3 regions of the Limnobaculum parvum genome follow, and region 3 is predicted to be linked to each of the others. Evidence: predicted binding sites of a transcription regulator. Region 3 holds the regulator's gene; each other region holds the start of a gene.

Region 1 (3,184 bases), 380 kb from region 3:
GCACGTTCTTATCACGGAACTCAGCACGGTTAGCGTTAAGTTTACGACGAACCGATTGTTTACGCGCCTGCTGGCCCGGCATAATGAAGGTCCGGCCAACATAGCGATTTTTCACAAAACCCTGACGATAGGGTTTATCGAGAATACGGGCAATTTCCAGAGCGATATCACAGGAGGTTTCTGGAATAGGAATAACCACATCGATATCCAAATCGTCCCATTCACGGGCAATCTTCTCACCCAGTTTTTTACCCATACGGACACGGGCACTGTAGACAGAGATCTTATCGATAAAAGAATCCGGACGAGCGAAATATACATACTCGAACAAACAAGGATGACTTTGCGGGTTATCGGCACACTGTTGCGTAAACATTTGCCCTTGTTCCGACACGTAGATGGCCTCTCCCGGCTCGACGTCACGCAAGAACTCAAATCCTAAGGTATCCAGCGCTACGCTCTCAGAAGCGACCATATACTCGATACGGCCGTCCTCCAGCTTCCGTTTGCCAATCACCAACGGACGAATACCGTTGGGATCGCGAAACGCCAACATACCGTGACCGATAATCATGGCTACACAGGCGTAAGCCCCACGGATCAATTTATGAGTATTGCGAACCGAGACAAAAATATCCTCAGGCGTTAACGGATAATGGCGAAAGTTATCCAGCTCGCTGGCCAGAATATTCAACAGAACTTCAGAATCAGAGGAAGTGTTAATATGGCGACGAGCCACTTCAAACATCTTATGCTTCAGTTCATGGGCGTTGGTCAGATTACCATTGTGAGCCAGAGAAATACCATAAGGGGAGTTAACGTAAAACGGTTGAGCTTCAGAAACGCTAGACCCACCTGCCGTAGGATAACGAACATGCCCGATACCCATGTTACCTTGCAGACGCTGCATATGCCGCATCTCAAACACGTCCTTCACTAGGCCGTTGGCTTTTCTTAAGCGAAAATTGTTATTTTCATCAATGGTAACAATACCCGCAGCATCCTGCCCACGGTGCTGAAGCACCGTGAGCGCATCATAGATGGATTGGTTGACTGGTGTAAAACCAACAATACCGACAATACCGCACATGCTGTCTTTTCCTCATCAGTATCACCCCACGCCCACCCTGACGAAAATGTCTATTGCGTAACGTGAGGCAAGAAACTCGACGAACTTTGCAAGTAGTCAAAAAACCACTTGATAATATGACTAAATTGCGGGATCAACTGGGACTGTACCCAATCTGTGCTTTTAGAAAGCGATGTAAATGAGTCAAGGAAAAACAGTAACGCAGCGACAATTAGCACGCCTCTTAAAGCACCAAAACAGATGCCCAAAACGCGGTCCGTTCCGGAAAGTCCGGTATGTTTTACCAAGGAACCGATTACATAGTTAACAATAGCACCCACAATCAATGTCGCAATAAATAGCGCGGCGATAGCAATTCCGTTACGTACCAACTCGTCCTGAAACTGCGTAAAATAAACTGTCAGGTAAGGGTAAAATTGACTGGCTACAAAAAATGCCGCTACCCAAGTTACCAATGACAACGCTTCACGAACGAATCCTCTAATCAGGCTAACCAGCACTGAAAAAACAATAATGCCGATAATGGCATAGTCAACCCAATTCATCATATGTACATCCATGTATTCATAATGTGGTACTTCATAAAATCAGCCTATGTAAATGCTACGCCGTCTGATTTTCAGCGTATTCTAACAGAAAAAGAAAACGTTTGCGTATCGTTTTTCCACTTAAGCAAACGTTATCGTCCGGTACTATATGCTTTAACTTGTCCACTCAGCCCAGTCAGTCGATGTAAGTCCGGCAATGATGCTTCAAGTTTTTGTTTTGAAGGATCCGGGCCAACCACTAAACGCGTAATCTGCCCCGAAACCGGTGTCGCAGGCGCCGTATATACTCGGTAACCTGACAAACGCAACGTAGCAACTAACTCATTCACCTTATCTGCATTTTTTAATGCGCCAAGCTGAACAATATAAGCCTGACCAACAGGCGGTTTTTCTACCGGCTTGGTCGGCTCTGTCGGCTTAACCGTTGGTTTAGACTCCGGTTTAGGTTCTGGCTTAGGATCGGCTGGCTTCACCGTCGGTTTTGGCTCAGGTTTAGGCTCTGGTTTAGGATCGGCTGGCTTCACCGTCGGTTTTGGCTCAGGCTTAGGTTCTGGTTTAGGATCGACTGGCTTCACCGTCGGTTTTGGCTCAGGCTTAGGCTCTGGTTTAGGCTCTGGTTTAGGATCAGGCTTCAGCTCTGGTTTGACTTCTGGTTTTTTAGTTGGCGGTACGACTTCTGGCGGTGTTGTTACCCCTCCATTACCTGCCGCCAGCGGTGGCGTCTCTATCGCTCCCGGTTCAGAGCCGTCACCCGCTTCAGGTGTGGTAACGCCTGTATTTACCGGCGGTAGATTATGATTTACCGAAGGTAAAATTTCAGTGTTCTGCTCATCCCCTTCTTTAGGTACCAAAGGGATTGAAGCAAACTCATCTTCGTAATGTTTTTTCTTACCGTCAAACAGGCTGGGAATGACAATTACCCCAATAGCGACAATAATCACTGCTCCCACCAGCCGGTTCTGAAATTGACTAGCCATCCTGTTCTCCTGTGCATGACTCCAACGCTTCCATCACGTGTGCAACCGTGTGGAAGGAACCACAGACAATAATGGTGTCCTGACTACCCGAATCCTGTAGCGCCTGATTCCAGGCCTGTTTAACATCAGAAAAGATATGCGGTTGAGGTAAATACTGCGCCAACTGCCCTGCTGTCGCGCCACGAGGCCCTTCCAGAGGAGCGCAATACCATATATCCACTTGAGGTTTAAGTAATGCTAAAGTGCCTTCGATATCTTTATCCGACAGCATTCCAATTACTGCATAAACCTTTCCACCCAGCTTAGGTAACGCCGCCAAGCGTTCAGCTAAATAGCCTGCCGCATGAGGGTTATGAGCCACATCAAGAATTCTTAACGGTGACTGACCAATAATCTGGAAGCGGCCCGGCAGTGAGGTTTGCTTTAATCCCTGATGAATAGCATCATCACCCAGACTCAACGAAGAGTAATGCAGGGCAGCCATCGCCGTTGCCGCATTCGCTAATGGCACGTTTGGCAATGGTAAAGAAGTGAGTTGTTCTCCATTCGCCTGCCAGCTCCAGCTATCA
Region 2 (3,184 bases), 660 kb from region 3:
GGCGTTTGATCGGTGCTGCGGTTATGATGGGGTTGTTGCCTGATACATATCAAGAGTTACACCCTCTGGCCCTTCAATTACTCTCTACGATAAAAGAGATAAGGTTATAATTATTTTCTCTTAATCCGGTGACTGGCAATCATTTTAATGAATAAATCACACCTGTAATTCCCATATTCACGTATAGACAGTCGCAATTATCGGCCTTAACCGGATACTTAAAATTAATAATTCAGTCTTACCAAGAAAACCAGAATAAAGCACTGGTAAGTTATTCCTAAATACTATAAACCAATGGGTGCAGCAAGTAACACCTTAAGATACAATAAACAGTTGATTGATTAACTACTAAATTTCAGGATATTCAATGATTACTCTTCATACCAACCACGGCGATATTGCGATAAAACTTTTCACTAAAGAAGCGCCCGGTACAACGCAGAATTTTTTAGATTATTGCCGTAGCGGTTTCTATGATGGGACCCTTTTTCACCGCGTAATCAATGGTTTTATGATTCAAGGCGGCGGTTATACCTCAGGTATGGATGAGAAATACACTAACGACACCATTAAGAACGAAGCCAACAACGGGCTGAAAAATACCCGAGGTACTCTGGCAATGGCTCGTACCGCTGCACCTCACTCCGCGACAGCACAATTCTTTATTAACCTAGTGAACAATGATTTCCTGAATTTCCGTTCAGAAAGTGGTGACGGCTGGGGATATTGCGTATTCGCTGAAGTGGTTGAAGGCATGGACGTAGTGGATAAAATCAAAAGTGTCAAAACCAAACGCTCAGGTATGCACCAAGACGTTCCCGTTGAAGATGTGATTATCAATAACGTCACTATTGATGAAGAATAATATTCATTGATGACCACGCTATTTATCGCCGATCTTCACCTCAGTGATCATGAACCAGCAATCACCGCTGGTTTTCTCGCCTTTCTACAAAGGGAGGCTGTTCATGCAGATGCACTCTATATTTTGGGGGATCTGTTTGAGTTCTGGATCGGCGATGATGACCCTAATGAATTACACGATACGGTAGCGCAGGCGCTGGCTGAACTACACGATAAGGGCGTTCCTTGCTATTTTATTCATGGCAATCGTGACTTCCTTATCGGTAAAGATTTCGCCAAGCGTAGTAAGATGACGCTATTACCGGAAGAGCACATCATCGACGTTTATGGTCAGAACATATTGATTATGCACGGTGATACTTTGTGTATAGACGATCCTGATTATCTACGCTTTCGCCGTTATATTCGTAATTCAATGATTCAGAAAATATTCTTGTCTCTGCCATTGTGCTTACGCCAAAGAATCGCCGGAAAATTACGCCGTCAAAGTACAAGAAGCAACCGCGCCAAATCTTCACTGATGATGGACGTCAACCCACTGGCAGTCATTAAAGCACTCAAAGATCATAAAGTGATACACATGATACATGGTCATACCCATCGACCTGCCATCCATGATATGACCATTGGTGGGCGACTGTCTCAACGTGCCGTACTGGGTGCCTGGCATGATCATGGTTCGGTCTTACGTGTCGATCCTGACGCTAAAATTGAGCTGGTCAGCTTTCCACTGTAGTCTCTAAAATCGGTTTCTCCTACCGCCTTGTTGCTGATATTCGCGCAATAATTATGAAAAGTCACATGACGCAAACGTTTCCCTCACCATCAAGCCGTGGTATCCTCTACGCCCTCATACAATAAGTATGAACATATTGTCGTGCTTTGGTTGATAACCGTATGTTGTCGCGTTATGTTTTATCCCAAGATTTCAATTACTGCCTGCACTAACACAGGAGCATCACACCTATGCCAGCCAACGCTGCCGAGGCAAAAATTGCTATTGTTATGGGGTCCAAAAGTGACTGGGCTACCATGCAGTTTGCCGCCGATATTCTGACCGCCTTAAACATCCCTTTTCACACTGAAGTTGTCTCCGCACATCGTACACCAGATAAACTATTCAGTTTTGCTGAGCAAGCCCAAAACAATGGGTTTGATGTGATCATTGCGGGTGCTGGCGGCGCAGCCCACTTACCGGGAATGCTGGCGGCTAAAACCTTGGTACCCGTACTCGGTGTTCCGGTACAAAGCGCAGCCCTGAGCGGTATAGATAGCCTTTACTCCATCGTTCAGATGCCTCGAGGTATTCCGGTTGGTACGCTGGCAATTGGTAAAGCCGGTGCTGCCAATGCCGCCCTGCTAGCGGCTCAAATTTTGGCGCTGCATGACCCACAGATTGCTACTCGCTTGGCAGAATGGCGGCGCAAACAGACGGATGACGTACTGGATAACCCCGATCCGAGGGAACCGGCATGAAACCCGTCTGCGTATTAGGTAATGGTCAGTTAGGCCGAATGTTAAGTCAGGCTGGAGAACCGTTAGGGATTGCAGTCTATCCCGTAGGTCTGGATGCAGAACCCGAAGCCGTGCCTTATCAGCATGCGGTAATTACTGCCGAAATCGAACGCTGGCCCGATACCCCATTAACTCAAGTACTGGCAAACCATACGGGTTTCGTTAATCGGGACATATTTCCGCAGTTGGCGGACCGCCTAACACAAAAGCAATTGCTGGATAGGCTCAATCTGGCAACCGCACCTTGGCAGCCGCTAAACGCGGCTACCGAATGGCCTGCAATTCTGAACCGCCTCGGTTCACTGACTATCGTTAAACGACGCGTTGGTGGCTACGACGGTCGAGGTCAGTGGCGAGTAAAACCCGGCGATGAAGAGTACTTACCCGATGAAATCTATGGCGAATGCATTGTTGAACAAGGCATCGCCTTTAGCGGTGAAGTCTCTCTGGTTGGGGCTCGCAACCAGCATGGTGAGTGTGTGTTTTATCCACTGACTCACAACCTGCATGAAGAAGGTATTTTGCGTACCAGCGTTGCGTTGCCAGCACCCAATGCTCATTTACAGCAGCAGGCGGAAGAGATGCTTAGCGCGCTCCTCAATGAGCTCAAATACGTTGGCGTGATGGCGATGGAGTGTTTTATTGTTGACGGTAATCTGCTGATTAATGAGTTAGCTCCTCGAGTACACAATAGCGGACACTGGACACAAAACGGTGCTTCAATCAGTCAGTTTGAGCTTCATTTACGAGCAATTCTTAACCTGCCAATGCCGCAACCGGATGTCGCAACGCCATCAATAATGGT
Region 3 (3,184 bases):
ATAATCGTCGCTGTCATTTCTTGCATGTTAGCTTTAGGTACAACCAGATACTTCAGCACAGAGATAATTGTTGAAATGAATGCCGGAATAAAAATAACGATCCCTGCAATACGTTTAATCAACGCAACTGTACTGGCCTGTTGGTGAGTCATTCTGCCTCCATGTTGAAACACCGATTTTTTATCAAATCAATTACAAAAAAAATCATGTTCCAGTTTAAAGGAACATAATCTGACAATTTCCAAGAAAAGTGATACTCCATTGACCAGCAACGATACTTAACACCCATCAGGAAGTATAAAGCTCGATACATATAATGAACCGAGCTTTTAATATATTAGTGTGTTACCGCAATCAAGCTATAAGTAACGATAACAAATAGAGCAAAAACTACTGTGCTTAACGCCCATTTTAATTCAGCAGACATTCTTTTTCCTTTACATAAACGTGATTAGACACGGAATCATTGTAAGGCGCTTAACAAAAATGTATACCCAAAAGCGATTTTTCCATGATATCTCTTGGACTTTTGTATCAGATACGCCAAAATCCACCGCTTGTTATCACTGAAAGGCATATGTGCCACCAGCAGTGATGGTTAAAGGAATTCTACACCGTTTTGCTTTTAATGTGTAATGTGTTGGTTATCACTAAAAGCAAACGTTAACATATCAGCTTACACTGTACTTGATACCAGTATAAGCTCAGGAGTGCTCTGTTTCATGGCAACTATAAAAGATGTGGCTAAACACGCGGGGGTTTCAACGACCACGGTCTCCCACGTTATTAATAAAACGCGTTTTGTCGCCGAAGATACTAAAACAGCCGTCTGGGCGGCCATTAAAGAGCTTAGCTATTCACCCAGCGCCGTTGCCCGTAGTCTTAAGGTGAATAACACCAAAACCATTGGCCTGCTGGCAACCGCCAGCGGTTCACCGTATTTTGCTGAAGTTATCCAAGCAGTGGAAGAAGCCTGTTATAAAAAAGGCTATACGCTGATTCTGTGCAACACGCAAAACGATTTAGAAAAACAGCAGGCTTATCTTGCTATGTTGGCACAAAAACGGGTTGATGGCCTGTTAGTGATGTGTTCTGAGTATCATCCCCCACTACTTTCGCTTCTGGAAAATTATCACGCCATTCCCATGATGGTGATGGACTGGAATAAACACAAAGGCTTTACTGATAATATTGAAGATAACGGTTTTCATGGCGGTTATCTGGCTGCTCGTTACCTGATAGAGCGAGGACATCGCGAAATCTCAACGATAACGGGTCAATTAAATGAATTTACCGGCCGTGAGCGCCATAAAGGTTTTCTCCATGCCTTGAAAGAAGCCCATATCGATATCCTCCCTGAGTGGATTATCGAGGCGGACTTTCAACCACAGGCAGGCTACGATGGCATGGTATCGCTTATCAATCTGAAGAAGCGCCCTACTGCGTTATTCTGCGGCGGAGATGTCATCGCGATGGGTGCGTTATGTGCTGCCGGAGATATGGGGGTTCGTGTACCAGAAGATATTTCGGTTATTGGCTATGACAATATTCGCCATACCCGTTTCTATAATCCACCGCTAACCACCATTCAACAGCCTAAAGAGAGCTTGGCTGTCATGGCGTTAGATATGTTATTAGATCGGATTATCAATAAGCGCGAAGCGTCCCACTCCATTGAACTACATCCTGAACTGATTGAACGAAAATCCGTGACTGATGGCCCCTATCTGAAGAAATAGTCATCGCTGAACTTTGCTCCAGAATCAATCATCATCATTTGTAATGGTTTTGGAGCTAGTTCTCCCCAAGTTTTCAGTCAGTTATCCTCCCTCGGTCCCGATAACATACCGGCTAGTTTGATTCAGCTTGGATATCGACCTATATTTTAATAGATATGTTATCAGGTACAGGATTTAAATCCCCCATTCAGAGTCTAATAAAAACATACATGCAGGCTTTGAATCACAAGTGGTCATATTATGATATTTTCAACATTGCCCTATCGTTTTCGTCCCCTGCTTTCTGGGATCCTTTTTGCCACTATTGGTATGACATTATCTGCCTGCGCTTTTATGCCCCCTCATGTTGCGATGAGTTCCATTGAGCTTAGCGTGACGGATAAAGCCAATGATGGTAAGCCATTAAATGTCGATTTTGTTGCTGTTCGCAGCGAGAAACTGGTGCAAAAGATTGAAGCTCTCACGGCCAGTCAGTGGTTTGAGCAGAAACAACAGATACTAAAAGAGAACCCCGGCAATTTGATAGTATGGCCGGTGAAAATGTTGCCCGGTTCGCAAATCACCGTGAAAGATGTCCCCATCTCCGGAAAACCGGCTGACTCTCTGATTCTGTTTGCCGGGTATAAGAGTAAAGGTGCTCATCGCTTAGTGCTGAATGATATTCGCCATCCTAAGTTGGAATTACGGGATGATGATGTATATCTGTTCGATGATTAAAAGAGGGTTAAAACACAGGGAGCCACAAGGCTCCCTGTTTCATCATAAATACTCAATGCTCTATTACTTCAGGTAGCTACCTGCACGTAATGCTTCGATACGCTTGTCTAACGGTGGATGGGACAAAAACAGCTCACTAAAGGTTTTTGACTTACCGTTGATGCAAAATGCCGTCATGGTAGAGCTTTCCTGCGGCTCATGACTGGTTTTCAAGCGCTGCAGTGCTGCAATCATCTTCTCTTTACCAACCAGATTAGCCGAGCCAGCATCCGCCTTAAACTCTCGATGACGAGAGAACCACATAGTAATGATGCTGGCTAAAATACCGAATACCAGTTCCAGTACCATAGAAACGGCAAAATAGATCATGGAGTTACCCGACGAACTTTCGTTACCGCGATTCATAAAGCCTGCTGCTACCTGAGCAATCAAACGTGAAGCAAAAATTACGAAGGTGTTTACCACACCTTGAATCAGGGTCATGGTAACCATATCACCGTTAGCAACATGGCTAATCTCATGAGCCAGAACCGCTTCAGCTTCATCACGACTCATGTTTTGTAATAAACCTGTACTAACGGCAACCAAAGATGCGTTTCGTCTGGCTCCCGTTGCAAATGCGTTAATGTCGGGTGCCTGATAAATGGCAACCTGTGGCATTGCAATACCCGCCTGTTGTGACTGATGTCTAACGGTTTCAACTAACCAACGTTCCGCTTCATTGGCAG

Evidence for each region. Region 3 encodes PurR, which represses purine synthesis genes. Its sites were predicted from a motif close to CANGCAAACGTTTGCNTG; they were not measured.
Region 1: the regulator PurR is predicted to act here: its motif matches at 1,729-1,746, upstream of cvpA (colicin V production protein).
Region 2: the regulator PurR is predicted to act here: its motif matches at 1,668-1,685, upstream of purE (5-(carboxyamino)imidazole ribonucleotide mutase).

What each region holds. Positions count from the first base shown of each region.
Region 1 is NZ_CP029185.2:1,246,778-1,249,961, reverse strand. It holds gene purF (amidophosphoribosyltransferase) at 1-1,090, opposite strand, end outside; gene cvpA (colicin V production protein) at 1,141-1,635, opposite strand; gene dedD (cell division protein DedD) at 1,770-2,615, opposite strand; gene folC (bifunctional tetrahydrofolate synthase/dihydrofolate synthase) at 2,608-3,184, opposite strand, start outside.
Region 2 is NZ_CP029185.2:2,295,076-2,298,259, forward strand. It holds gene HYN51_RS09620 (IclR family transcriptional regulator) at 1-110, shown strand, start outside; gene ppiB (peptidylprolyl isomerase B) at 368-865, shown strand; gene lpxH (UDP-2,3-diacylglucosamine diphosphatase) at 875-1,600, shown strand; gene purE (5-(carboxyamino)imidazole ribonucleotide mutase) at 1,831-2,340, shown strand; gene purK (5-(carboxyamino)imidazole ribonucleotide synthase) at 2,337-3,184, shown strand, end outside.
Region 3 is NZ_CP029185.2:1,630,188-1,633,371, reverse strand. It holds gene HYN51_RS06655 (YniB family protein) at 1-152, opposite strand, end outside; gene cydH (cytochrome bd-I oxidase subunit CydH) at 338-427, opposite strand; gene purR (HTH-type transcriptional repressor PurR) at 723-1,739, shown strand; gene HYN51_RS06640 (hypothetical protein) at 1,980-2,456, shown strand; gene htpX (protease HtpX) at 2,520-3,184, opposite strand, start outside.